DNA from 2 places in the Kineococcus sp. GCM10028916 genome. Region 1 is predicted to be linked to the other one. Evidence: riboswitches for the same ligand, from Rfam matches in the RefSeq annotation. Region 1 holds a riboswitch; the other holds the start of a gene.
The links. Region 1 has a riboswitch for cyclic di-AMP ahead of ACFQ46_RS16245 (C40 family peptidase). Riboswitches for the same ligand answer to the same signal wherever they lie in the genome.
Positions count from the first base shown of each region.

Region 2: linked by a shared signal. The riboswitch ahead of ACFQ46_RS23915 (transglycosylase family protein) and the one ahead of ACFQ46_RS16245 (C40 family peptidase) in region 1 are both predicted to bind cyclic di-AMP.

Region 1 covers NZ_JBHTFM010000016.1:534,797-540,710, forward strand. The annotation lists gene ACFQ46_RS16235 (ATP-binding cassette domain-containing protein) at 1-680, opposite strand, end outside; gene ACFQ46_RS16240 (HNH endonuclease) at 797-1,291, opposite strand; gene ACFQ46_RS16245 (C40 family peptidase) at 1,709-2,578, opposite strand; cyclic di-AMP (ydaO/yuaA leader) riboswitch at 2,581-2,780, opposite strand; gene ACFQ46_RS16250 (metal-dependent transcriptional regulator) at 3,068-3,751, opposite strand; gene ACFQ46_RS16255 (cryptochrome/photolyase family protein) at 3,903-5,285, shown strand; gene ACFQ46_RS16260 (MFS transporter) at 5,324-5,914, opposite strand, start outside.
Region 2 covers NZ_JBHTFM010000022.1:45,167-51,080, reverse strand. The annotation lists gene ACFQ46_RS23935 (sulfate/molybdate ABC transporter ATP-binding protein) at 1-756, shown strand, start outside; gene ACFQ46_RS23930 (ABC transporter ATP-binding protein) at 848-1,735, shown strand; gene ACFQ46_RS23925 (ABC transporter permease) at 1,732-2,904, shown strand; gene ACFQ46_RS23920 (TrmH family RNA methyltransferase) at 2,924-3,556, shown strand; gene ACFQ46_RS23915 (transglycosylase family protein) at 3,622-4,293, opposite strand; cyclic di-AMP (ydaO/yuaA leader) riboswitch at 4,292-4,462, opposite strand; gene ACFQ46_RS23910 (lysophospholipid acyltransferase family protein) at 4,643-5,401, opposite strand; gene ACFQ46_RS23905 (SDR family oxidoreductase) at 5,506-5,914, opposite strand, start outside.

The DNA.
Region 1 (5,914 bases):
TTCGTCGCCCGGACCCGGGTGAGGACGGTCGCCGCGTTCTGGGCGTAGCGGCGCACGACGTGCGCCTGGCCGAGGCTGGACCGGACGTCGTCACGGCCGGCGACGGCCTCCTCGAGCTGGGCGGCGTGGTCGGTCCAGGCGACCTCCTCGGCGACCTTGCGCTGCACCAGCCGGGGGGTCAGCCGGCGCGCCGTGGACCACACGAGCACGGCCACGACCGGGAACGCGACGAAGGCCGGCCACCACACCAGCCCGGCGACGACCCAGCCGAGCAGGGAACGGGTCAGCCCGCGACCGAGGTCCCACAGCGCCTCGCGGACCAGCTGGGCGAGCTGGCGCGGATCGTCGTCGACCCGGTCGATGACCTCGCCGACGGCCTGCTCCGCCAGCGCCGGGACGGGCTGGGCGAAGGCCGCGGCGAGGAGGTCGGCGCGCAAGCGCCCCTCGGCCCGGCCGACGGCGGTCGCGAGCGCGACCCGTCCGAGGGTGTCGGCGGCGCTGGCCCCGACCACGAGCGAGGCCAGCACCGTGAGCAGCGCAGCCGTGGGCTGCTCCGCGAGCTGGCCGGTGACGACCGTCCCCAGCACCTCGGCGAGCGCCGCGGCTACCCCGAGGACCGTCGCGAGGGTCGTCACTGCTCCCGCGAGTCGTCGCACCGTCAGTCCGGGACGACCCGTCACCGTAGCTCCCCCGTCGCGCCGCGCTCCCCGGCCGACCGGCCGGGGAGCGCTCCGACGCTAGCGAGCGGCCGCCGCCGCGACCTCCCCTTTTCGCGCCGGGGACGGCAGCAGCGAGCTCAGGCGGCGGTGGCGAGGAACTCGTCCCAGCGAGGATCGGGGGTCTCGGCACCCCGCACGGCCCAGGACGCGCCCCGCGGGGCAGCGGGTCGGAACGGCATGCTCCACCCCATCTCCTCGGGTGTGCGGTCGCCCTTGGCGTTGTTGCAGCGCACGCAGCAGGCGACCAGGTTCTCCCAGCTGTCCGGGCCGCGACGGCTGCGCGGCAGGACGTGGTCGACGGTGCTCGCGTGGCCGCGGCAGTAGGCGCAGCGCTGGTGGTCGCGTCGCAGGACGCCACGCCGGCTGACCGGGACGACCTGGCCGCGTGGGACGCGGACGTAACGCGTGAGCAGGATGACGGAGGGCCGTTCGAGGCTCATCGTCGCGCCGACGACGGGGTCGGCGTCGGCGAGGACCACCGACGCCTTCCCGGCGAGCACGAGGACGAGTGCCCTGCGGAAGGACACCACCGCCAGCGGTTCGAAGCCGGCGTTCAGCACGAGCGTGCGCACATCCACCTCCTGAGACGACGAGAGGCGCCGTCCCCGGTGGGGAGGGCGCCTCTGAGAGCGACGACGTGCACATGGTGGTGGTGGTGGTGCACGTGGTGGTGGTGCTCCGCGTGCTGTTGGAGGGCGTGGGGCACCACGGTGGCTGTGCCGCCGTGACGCCTGGTCATCGGACCTCCGTGGGTGCCGTCGTCGTTGACGGCACCCTACGTCGCGAGGGGTGGTGGAGTCAGCAACTTTCCCGTGAATCCCACCGGGCGCGCCGGAACCGGGGAGGTGGCCCGGATCGGCCGGGTCGTGAACGCGAGAACGGCGCCCGTCGCACCACCGTCGGAGGCGGGAACCTCTTCCGGTGGACGCGACGAGCGCCGTTCCTGCGTACCGAGCGACGACCACTCGCCGATCGGTGACCTGCCTCGATCAGACGGTGGCAGCGAGGCGACCGAAGGTGACGGCGTCACTCCAGATCGCGCGGAGCTGGACGGGCTTGCCGGTCCGCGGCGCGTCCCACATCATCCCGCCGCCCGCGTAGATGCCCACGTGGAAGGCACGGCCGGAACCGTTGCTGAAGAAGACGAGGTCGCCGGGGACGGCGTCGCCACGGGAGATCGTGGCCGCGGCCGACTTCTGGGCGGCGGCGGTCCGGGGGATCTCGACACCGACCTGGCGGTAGACGTAGCTGGTGTAGCCCGAGCAGTCGAAGCCGGCGGGGGTGGTGCCGCCGTAGACGTAGGGGACACCGGCGTAGTCGTCGGCCACGTCGAGGATGCGCGCACCCAGCGAGGCCTGGACCGGGGCGGGTGCAGGAGCCGGCGCGGGAGCCGGTGCGGCCACCGGAGCCGCGACGACCGGCGCGGGCTCCGGCACGATCGCGTTCTCCGCGACGCTGGAGGCCACGACCGGGACGGCGTCCGCCGTGCGGGTGGCCCGGGTGAGGACCGGGGCGGCGACGATGACGGGCGCAGCGGCCGGGGCGGCGGCGAACGTCGCGGTGCTCGACAGGGTGCTCACCGTGACGGGGGCCGACACGACGCCGGCGGCGGTGGTGCCGAAGGCGGCGGGGACGGCGGTCGCCACCGAGGCGACGCTCGAGCCGACGGCGGCCGGGGCTGCACTGGTCACGGCGCTCGCGGGGAGAGCGACGGAGACGAGCAGACCACCGGCGGCGGCGGCGACCGCACCGGTGCGGACGGCGCCGCCGGCGGTGCGGGCGACGCTGTCGGACAGGTCGGTCAGGGGGGTACGGGCACGAACGGCGGCGCGGTGGCGCGCCTGGACGCGAGTCGTCAAGGTGGTGGCCTCTCCGACGCCTGCGAGGTGAGCTGTCGGGTTCGGGAGGGAGTATCCCCCGGCCGGTTCGCACCGGCTTCACCCCAAGGACTCGGCGCGACCAGGTGGTCGTGCTCCGCCCGGGAAACGTGGTTCCCCCACCCCTGCCATGAAATGTCTCGGGGGACCTCGACGTGGTGGCAGGGCTCGGCGTCCACGTGAGGGCATCCGCGTGCGCTGTCGAGGATGCGGGTGGACCATAACCCGATCCACGGTCGAATGTCACGACCCGGTGACGAACTGGTGCCGGGGACGTGACGACGCGTCGAGCTCGATCTACGGAGAGTGACGACCGGGGACGCGGAGCGGGCAGCGGCGGGGGCCGAACGGGTGACGCCGTCCCTCACCCTCCGTCGCGGATCACCCGCGGGAGGGCCGGCAGGCGGCTGTCCGGGCTGCTGCCGGGCCCGGAACCCCGCGTCGTCGAGGGGTTCCCGGGTCGGGGCGGGGTCAGCTGAGCGCGACGAAGATGTGCGACGCCTCGGCCGACGTGAGGTCCACCACGCCGTCGCCCACCGCGACCTCGACGCCGGAGGCCGACGACTTCGCGACGACCTCGACCCCGGGGACCAGGCCGGCGGCGTGGAAGCGGGCCAGCAGCGGGACGTCGGTCTGCAGCGGTTCGCCGAGGCGCCGGACGACGACGGAGCGTCCTTCGAGCTCGGGGCTCGTCAGCGACTGCACGCCGGAGCGGAAGTCCTCGGTCGAGCACTCCTCCCCCAGCTCGTCCAGGCCGGGGATCGGGTTGCCGTAGGGCGAGGAGTGCGGGTGGTCCAGGATCGCCACGAGGCGCTTCTCGACCTCCTCGGAGACGACGTGCTCCCAGCGGCAGGCCTCCTCGTGGACGAGGCTCCACTCCAGTCCGATGACGTCGGTCAGCAGGCGCTCGGTGAGGCGGTGCTTGCGCATGACCCGCATCGCCTTCTGCTTGCCGGCGTCGGTCAGCTCCAGCCGTCGGTCGGTGCCCACGTGCAGCAACCCGTCGCGTTCCATCCGCGCCACGGTCTGGGAGACCGTCGGGCCGGAGTGGTGCAACCGCTCGGCGATGCGAGCGCGCATCGGCACGATGCCTTCCTCTTCCAGTTCGAAGACCGTCTTGAGGTACATCTCGGTGGTGTCGATGAGATCGCTCACGGTGCCCATCATCGTTCATCGCGACGGGTGGTCGCACCCTTGACCCCGGGGCCTTCGGGGCGTGTTCGCGCAGAGCGTCCGACGGGTCGGGGCCCCACGTCCACCGGGCCTCCACCGGGCGGGGCGGCGGGCGCGCGGATAGCGTCCCGGCGTGGCCGCCCGCGAACAGGACCGTGACCCGAGGACCAGCGTGCTCTGGTTCCGTCGGGACCTCCGCCTCAGCGACCACCCGGCGTTGCTCGCCGCGGCGGCGGAAGGGTCGGTGCTCCCGCTCTTCGTCATCGACCCCGCGCTCTGGAAGCCCTCCGGGGACGTCCGTCGCGCCTACCTGCTCCGCTCGCTGCGGGCGCTCGACGCGTCCCTGGACGGCAACCTCGTGGTCGAAGCGGGCGACCCGGCGCAGGTGGTGGACGACGTCGCCGCACGGGTCGGGGCCCGCCGGGTGCACGTCAGCGCCGACGCCGGCCCCTACGGCCGTCGGCGCGACGACGCGGTCGCGACGGCACTGGCGGGTCACGACCGTGAACTGGTCCGGACCGGGACGCCCTACGCCATCGGGCCCGGGACCATCCTCAACGGCTCCGGCAAGCCGTTCCAGGTCTTCACCCCGTTCTCACGCGCCTGGAACGAGCACGGCTGGCCCGCGCCCGCCGCCGATCCCGGTGACGTCGACTGGGTGCACGACGGTGCGGGGGTCGACGGCTCCCACTGGCCGGCCGAGCCGGACCTGGGCGACCTGGAACTCCCCGAGGCTGGCGAGGACGCCGCCTTCGCGCGTTGGCACGACTTCCTGGACGGCGCCCTGGCCGACTACGACGGCGAACGGAACCGCCCCGACCACGACGGCACCTCCCAGCTCTCGCACGCCCTGAAGTGGGGCGAGCTGCACCCCCGGACCCTGCTGGCCGCGTTGCGCGCGAAGCGGTCGGTGGGGGCGGAGACCTACCGGACCGAACTGTGCTGGCGGGAGTTCTACGCCGACGTGCTCTGGAACCGCCCGGAGTCCGCCCGGGAGTACTACCGACCGCAACTGGCGGCCATGAACTACGAACCCGTGGGTGAGTCGTTCACGGCCTGGGCCGAGGGGCGCACGGGGTTCCCCGTCGTCGACGCCGGGATGCGCCAGCTGCGCTCCGTCGGGTGGGTCCACAACCGGGTCCGGATGATCGTCGCGAGCTTCCTCGTCAAGGACCTCCACGTCGACTGGCGCTCCGGGGCGCGGGAGTTCATGCACTGGTTGCGCGACGGGGACCTCGCCAGCAACAACCACGGCTGGCAGTGGGTCGCGGGGTCGGGGACCGACGCCTCGCCGTTCTTCCGGATCTTCAACCCGATCACCCAGGGCCAGAAGTTCGACCCCGACGGCAGCTACGTCCGCCGCTGGGTCCCGGAGCTGGGCCACCTCGCGGGGAAGTCCGCGCACACCCCCTGGGACGCGCCCGGCGGCTACGACCACGGGTACCCCGAGCGCATCGTCGACCACGCCCACGAACGCCAGGTCGCCCTCGAGGACTACGCCCGCGTCAAGGGCTGACCGACCGGGACTCAGCGCCGGGACTCAGGGCCGGGGGCTCAGGGTCGGGGGTTCCGGGCGTCGTAGTGCAGGAAGCGCCGTTGCCAGCGGGCGAGGGAGAGCACCGCGACGACGCAGGCCGTCCCCCCGGCGAGCGCCGCGAAACCCTCACCGACGCCGGAGGCGGTCGACCCGAGGACGAGGTCCCCCAGGCGCGGTCCACCCGCGACGACGACGATGAACACCCCCTGCAACCGGCCGCGGAGCGCGTCGGGGGTGGCGACCTGCAGGATCGTGCCGCGGAAGATCGAGCTGACGGCGTCGGCGGCGCCGGAGACGGCGAGCAGCAGGACGCAGAGGACGAGTTTCACGGAGGCCCCCTGCGGGACCAGGACGAGCACCGCCCCGAACGCGGCGACCGAGACGCCGTAGACGGCGACGCAGCCGATGACGACCGCACCCTGGCGACGCACCGACCCCAGCGGCCCGGAGAACAACCCGGCCAGCACCGAACCCAGCGCGAACCCCGCACCGAGGATCCCGACCGTCCGCGCACCGCCGCCGAGCTCCGCCGCCCCCAGCGCGGGGTAGAGGACGCGGGGCATGGCGAAGACCATGGCGCAGAGGTCGGCGAGGAAGGTCATCCGGAT
Region 2 (5,914 bases), on a different contig from region 1:
GCCTCCCGCACCCACGCCCGAGAACGGGCCCGGCAGCTGCTCGGGGACGTCGGGATGACCCCCTTCGCGGGCCGTCGCCCCCACGAACTGTCCGGCGGCCAGGCCCAGCGGGTCGCGATCGCCCGGGCGCTCGCCGCCGAGCCGAAGCTGTTGCTGCTGGACGAACCGATGGCCGCGCTCGACGTCACCGCCGCCCCCGAGGTCCGGCAGGTCCTGCGCCGGGTCCTGCGCGGTACCGGGCGCTGCGCGGTCCTGGTGACCCACGACCCGCTCGACGCGCTGGCCCTCGCCGACCAGGTCGTCGTGCTCGAGGCCGGCCGGGTCGCCGAACGCGGTCCGGCGCAGCAGGTCCTGTCCTCGCCGAAGAGCGCGTTCGGGGCCCGGTTGGCGGGTCTGGTGCTGATCCCGGGGACCATCACCGCGGACGGCCTGGCCACCGCGGACGGCACCGTGGTGCACGGGCTGGTCACGGGTGCGGTGGGGGAGCGCGGCGTCGCCCTCTTCAGCCCCTCCGTGGTGTCGGTGCACGCGAGCGACCCCGGCGGGAGTCCGCGCAACCGGTGGTCCGCGACGGTGCTCGACGTCGCTCCCCGCGGGGAGGTCGTCCGCGTGCGGGCCCGACCGGACGCGCCGGCCGGGCACGACGTCCTGGCCGACATCACCGTCGCGGCGGCGGCGGAGCTCGACCTCGTGCCGGGCGGCCCGGTGCACCTGGTGGTCAAGGCGACGGCGGTCCGGATCCTCGCCAGCGCCTGACGACGGCTCGCCCGTTCCGCCGACCCGGGGGAGCTCGCACTGCGACGATCGTCGGACGCGGGGTCTCTCAGGGTTCCCCTAGGTTCGGGGGATGCTCGTCCTCGACAAGATCACCAGGACCTTCGGGGACCGTCTCGCTCTCGACGGCGTCAGCATCAGCGTTCCGGACGGACGCATGGTGGGTTTCGTCGGGGCGAACGGTGCCGGGAAGACCACCACGATGCGGATCGCCCTCGGCGTGCTGGCCGCGGACTCCGGGACGGTGACGTTCCGCGGGAAGGTCCCCGACCTCGCCGTCCGCCGCCGGTTCGGCTACATGCCGGAGGAACGCGGTCTCTACCCCAAGGGCAGGTTGCTGGAACAGCTGGTGTTCCTGGCCCGGCTGCACGGGGTGGACCGCGCGGTCGCCGCGAAGCGGGGCCAGGACCTGCTGGAACGCCTCGGGCTGGGTGACCGGTCCGGCGACAAGCTGGAGTCGCTCTCGCTGGGGAACCAGCAGCGGGTCCAGGTCGCGGCCTCCCTGGTGCACGACCCCGAACTGCTGGTCCTCGACGAACCGTTCTCCGGTCTCGACCCGATCGCCGTCGACGCGATGGCGGACCTGCTGCGGGAGAAGGTCGCGGCGGGGGTGGGTGTCCTCTTCTCCAGCCACCAGCTCGACCTCGTCGACCGGCTCTGCGACGAACTCGTCATCCTGCACGCCGGTCGGGTCGTCGCCGCGGGAGAACCGGAGAAGCTGCGCCGGGAACGGGCCGGATCCCGCTTCCGGCTCGTCGCCGACGCCGACCTCGGCTGGCTGGACGACGTCCCCGGCGTCCGGGTGCTGGAACGGCGTGCCGACGGGACCGTCCTCGAACTCCACGGTGATCCCGACCTCGACCAGCGGGTTCTCGCCGAGGCCCTCCGCCGGGGCCCGGTCCGCTCCTTCGCCCCGCTGCTGCCTTCGTTGTCCGACCTGTTCCAGGAGGTGTCCCGGTGAACGCCCAGTGGTGGATCATCGCCCAGCGCGAGATGACCGAGAAGTTGCGGGACAAGGGTTTCATCTTCTCGACCGTCCTGCTCTTCGTCCTCGTCGCCGCGGCTTCCGTCCTGCCCGGGGTGATCTCCGGAGGTGGCGACGACTACGACGTCGCGGTCACCGTGCAGGCGCAGCCGTTGGTGGTCGCCCGGCCCGGTGAGGACCCGGACACCCGGATCGAGCTGGAGGAGGTCGCCGACGACGCGGCCGCCGAGGCCGCTGTCCGCGCCGGGGACGTCGACGCCGCCGTGGTCGTCGGGGACACCAGCGCCGTCATCCTGGGTGACCGCAGCGTCTCGGACACCCTGGCCGGCGTCCTGCGCACCCGGATCGGTTCCGCGCAGACCGTGCTGGGTTTCCAGGCGCTGGGGGTGGACCAGACCGAGGTCCAGCGTGTCCTGTCGTTGCCGCCGCCGTCGACGCGACTGCTCGACCCCGACGCGGTGGACCCGTTGCTCGTCTACTTCCTCGGCCTCGCGTTCGCACTGCTGTTCTTCCAGATCGTCGTCCTCTTCGGCTACTCGATCGCGCAGAGCGTGGTGCAGGAGAAGCAGACCCGCGTCATCGAACTGCTCGTGACGACCGTCCCGGTGCGGCAGTTGCTCATCGGCAAGATCCTCGGCAACGGGATCCTGGCCTTCGGCCAGATCCTGCTGCTCGTCGTCGCCGGGGTGGCGGCCCTGCGCATCGCCCAGCCGGAACTGCTGGACAGCATCCCGGGCATCCCCAGCGCCGCCGCGTGGTTCCTGGTCTTCTTCCTCCTCGGCTTCGCGATGCTCTCCTGCCTGTGGGCTGCGGCGGGCGCGATGGCGAGCCGGCTCGAGGACCTGCAGTCGACGGCGACCCCGGTGCAGATGTTCGTCATGCTGCCGTTCTTCGCCAGCTTCCTCGCCAACGAACCCGGTCCGCTGCAGACCGCGTTGAGCTACATCCCGTTGTCCTCGCCGATGGTCATGCCCAAGCGCGTGGTCCAGGGGGACGTCGCCCTGTGGGAACCGTTGCTCTCGCTGCTGATCATCGCGGCCACCGCCGTGCTCTTCGTCACCGTCGCGCGCCGTCTCTACGAGAACAGCCTGTTGCAGACCGGTCGGTCGCTGGGGTTCCGGTCCGCGTGGAAGAAGGCCGTCTGAGCCTTGCGATGATGGACCGGTGAGTGACGAGGTCCAGGAGCAGCGGGTCGTCGGCGTGGGGCCCTGGGAGGGGACCTGGCCCGACGACCCGCGCTTCGATCCCGAGCTGCTGCTCGAGGGTGACCGGCGCAACGTGGGTGACGAGTACCGGTACTGGTCCAACGCCGCGATCGTCGCCGACCTCGACACCCGCCGGAACCCGCTGCACGTGGCGGTCGAGAACTGGCAGCACGACGCGAACATCGGTTCGGTCGTGCGGACCGCGAACGCCGTGAACGCGGCCGGTGCGCACGTCGTGGGCCACCGGCGGTGGAACCGTCGCGGCGCGATGGTCACCGACCGCTACCTGTCCGTCCACCACCACACCGACGTGGAGGCCCTCGTCGCCTGGGCCGCTGAACGGGGACTCCCGATCGTCGGCATCGACAACGTCGAGGGATCGGTACCGCTGGAGACCTACGACCTCCCGCGCGAGTGCGTGATGCTCTTCGGGCAGGAAGGTCCGGGACTGACCGACGAGGCGGTCGCGCACTGCGTCGACGTGCTGGCCATCGCGCAGTTCGGCTCGACCCGCTCGATCAACGTGGGGGCGGCGGCGGCCGTCGCGATGCACGCCTGGGTGCGCCGGCACGTCTTCGACCAGCGTCCCTGACCCCGGTCGGACCACCGCCCGTGATCGTGCAGGGGATCCCTGCACGATCACGGGCGGGAGGGGGATCAGGGGAGGACGAGGACCTGGCCGACGGCGATGTGCGCCGGGTTGTCACCGATGAGACCGCGGTTGGCGTTCCACACCGCGACGTACCCGCCGGCGACGCCGTTGTTCACGGCGATCCGGTAGAGGGTGTCGCCGGGGGCGACGGTGTAGGTGCGGGCGGCGGGCGCCGGAGCGGCCTCGACGACGGCGACCGGAGCGGGGGCCGGAGCAGGCGCGGGAGCCGGAGCAGGCGCGGGAGCGGGCGCAGGGGCGGGAGCGGGCGCCGGGTGGAGCAGCGCGGCCTCCTGGCCGACGGGGTCCGCCGAGCCGTGCAGGCCGAGACGGCGCGAGCAGGACGGCCAGGCGTTCCAGCCCTGGGCCGCGAGCACGCGCTCGGCGACGACGATCTGCTGCTCGCGGGAGGCCTGGTCGGCACGGCCCGCGTACTGCCCACCGCCGAAGCTGGTCCAGGTGCGCGGGTTGAACTGCAGCCCGCCGTAGTAGCCGTTGCCGGTGTTGATGTGCCAGTTGCCGCTGGACTCGCAGTGGGCGAGCGCGTCCCACTCCTGCACGGGAGCGGCCGAGGCGCTGGAGACGGGGCCCAGCAGAGCGGCACCGGCAGCGCCGGCAGCGAAGGTGGCCAGCAGGCCACGGCGGACGAGACGGGACGGGGCGCGACGGATCGCAGACATGGTTGGCCTCCAACGCCTGCGAGGTCAGCTGTCGGGTTCGGGTCGAAGGTGTGACCCGGCCGCGCGGACGCGGCTTCACCCCGAGGACTCCGCAGCGGACTGCGGTGGTCCGAGGAACCTTGGGTCCCCCGCTCCTGCCCACGGGTTCTGCATCCGGCGCGGTGGGCAGGACTCGGCGTCTCCGCGACGTGTCCCCGAACGGGCTCAGGGACGGGCCGACCGTAACAAGCGCGAGGCCCGGCGTACACCGTGCCGTGTCCGCACCGTCACGTGAACGTGCACGAAACCCCTGATCAGGCTGGTGGGCGACGTCCGCGTGTGGCGCAGATCACGCCTCGGAGCGCTCGGATCAGCTGTTCGCGAGCAGTTTCGCGACGGCTTCCTCGATCCGGGGGGTGAAGTCCCCGGCCCGTTCACCCTCGCGTCCGTGCAGCGGCTCGCCGAAGGTCACGTGGATCGGCGGACGCCCCTTCACCGGCCAGTTCCGCTTCGGCGGCATCGCGTCGTAGGTCCCGCGCAGGGCGATCGGGACGACCGGCACCCCGGCCTCCAGGGCCAGGTACGCCGCGCCCTTCTTGAACGGGCGCATCTCACCGGTGTAGCTGCGCCCACCCTCGGGGAACATCACCAGGCTCCAGCCGTCGGCGAGCAGCTGCGAGGACGCGCTCGCCCCCGCCGTCCCGCGGCGTTCGAGGGGGAAGGTGCCGATGACCAGACCCGACGGGGCCGCACGCCACCACACGTCGAAGAAGTAGTCCGCGGCCGCGGCGATCGCGATCCGGCGGCGACGGCGCGGCCCGAGGGCCTCCAGCAGCACCGGGGCGTCCAGGTGCGAGGAGTGGTTGGCGACCAGCACGGCCGCGCCACCGAGGCGGTCCAGCACCTCGGCGTTGTGCACGTGGACCGTCACCTGCGAGCGCAGGACGGGGGTCATCAGGACCCGCTGCAGCCCGGAGCGCACCGCCGTGGCCGGGGCCGAGCGCACCCAGTCGTTGCGGTGGACCGCCCGACCGGCCTTGTCCTCGGGAGCAGACCCGGAGTGCTTGCGCAGCAACGGCAGCGCACGCACGATCCGCGTCGGTCGGGGGATCCCCATCAGCCTCGCCATCCTTCGGTCCTCGACACCGGCGGTCCGCATCGACTGCTCGACGGTGTGGAGTGCACGGTTCGCATCCTGCCACGTCGACCCCCCGGGGAGCCTTCCGGCACGGCTCAGTCGGTGCCCGCGAGCACCTGCTGCGGCACCCGCAGCCGCCGCGCGGGCGAGCTCGCCGCCCAGTCCGCCACCGGCCAGCGCGAGGCGCGGGCCACCCGGAACAGCGGGACGTCGGGCGAGACGGCCGTCGGGTTGCCCACCGACTTCAGCAGCGGCACGTCGACGTGGGAGTCGGCGTAGGCGTAGCTGGCGGACAGGTCGGCCCCCTCGACCTCGGCGTAGCGGCGCAGCCAGGCGGCCCGCGCCTCTCCGACCAGGGGTGGGGACTTCAGGAAGCCGCTGGCCCGACGGCGCCCGCCGAGGTCGAGCTCCTCGTCCAGGTCGGTGCAGACGACCTCGTCGAAGAGGGCCGACAACGGCCGCGTCACCTGGCGCACGTCCCCCGTCATGAGGATCGTCCGGTGC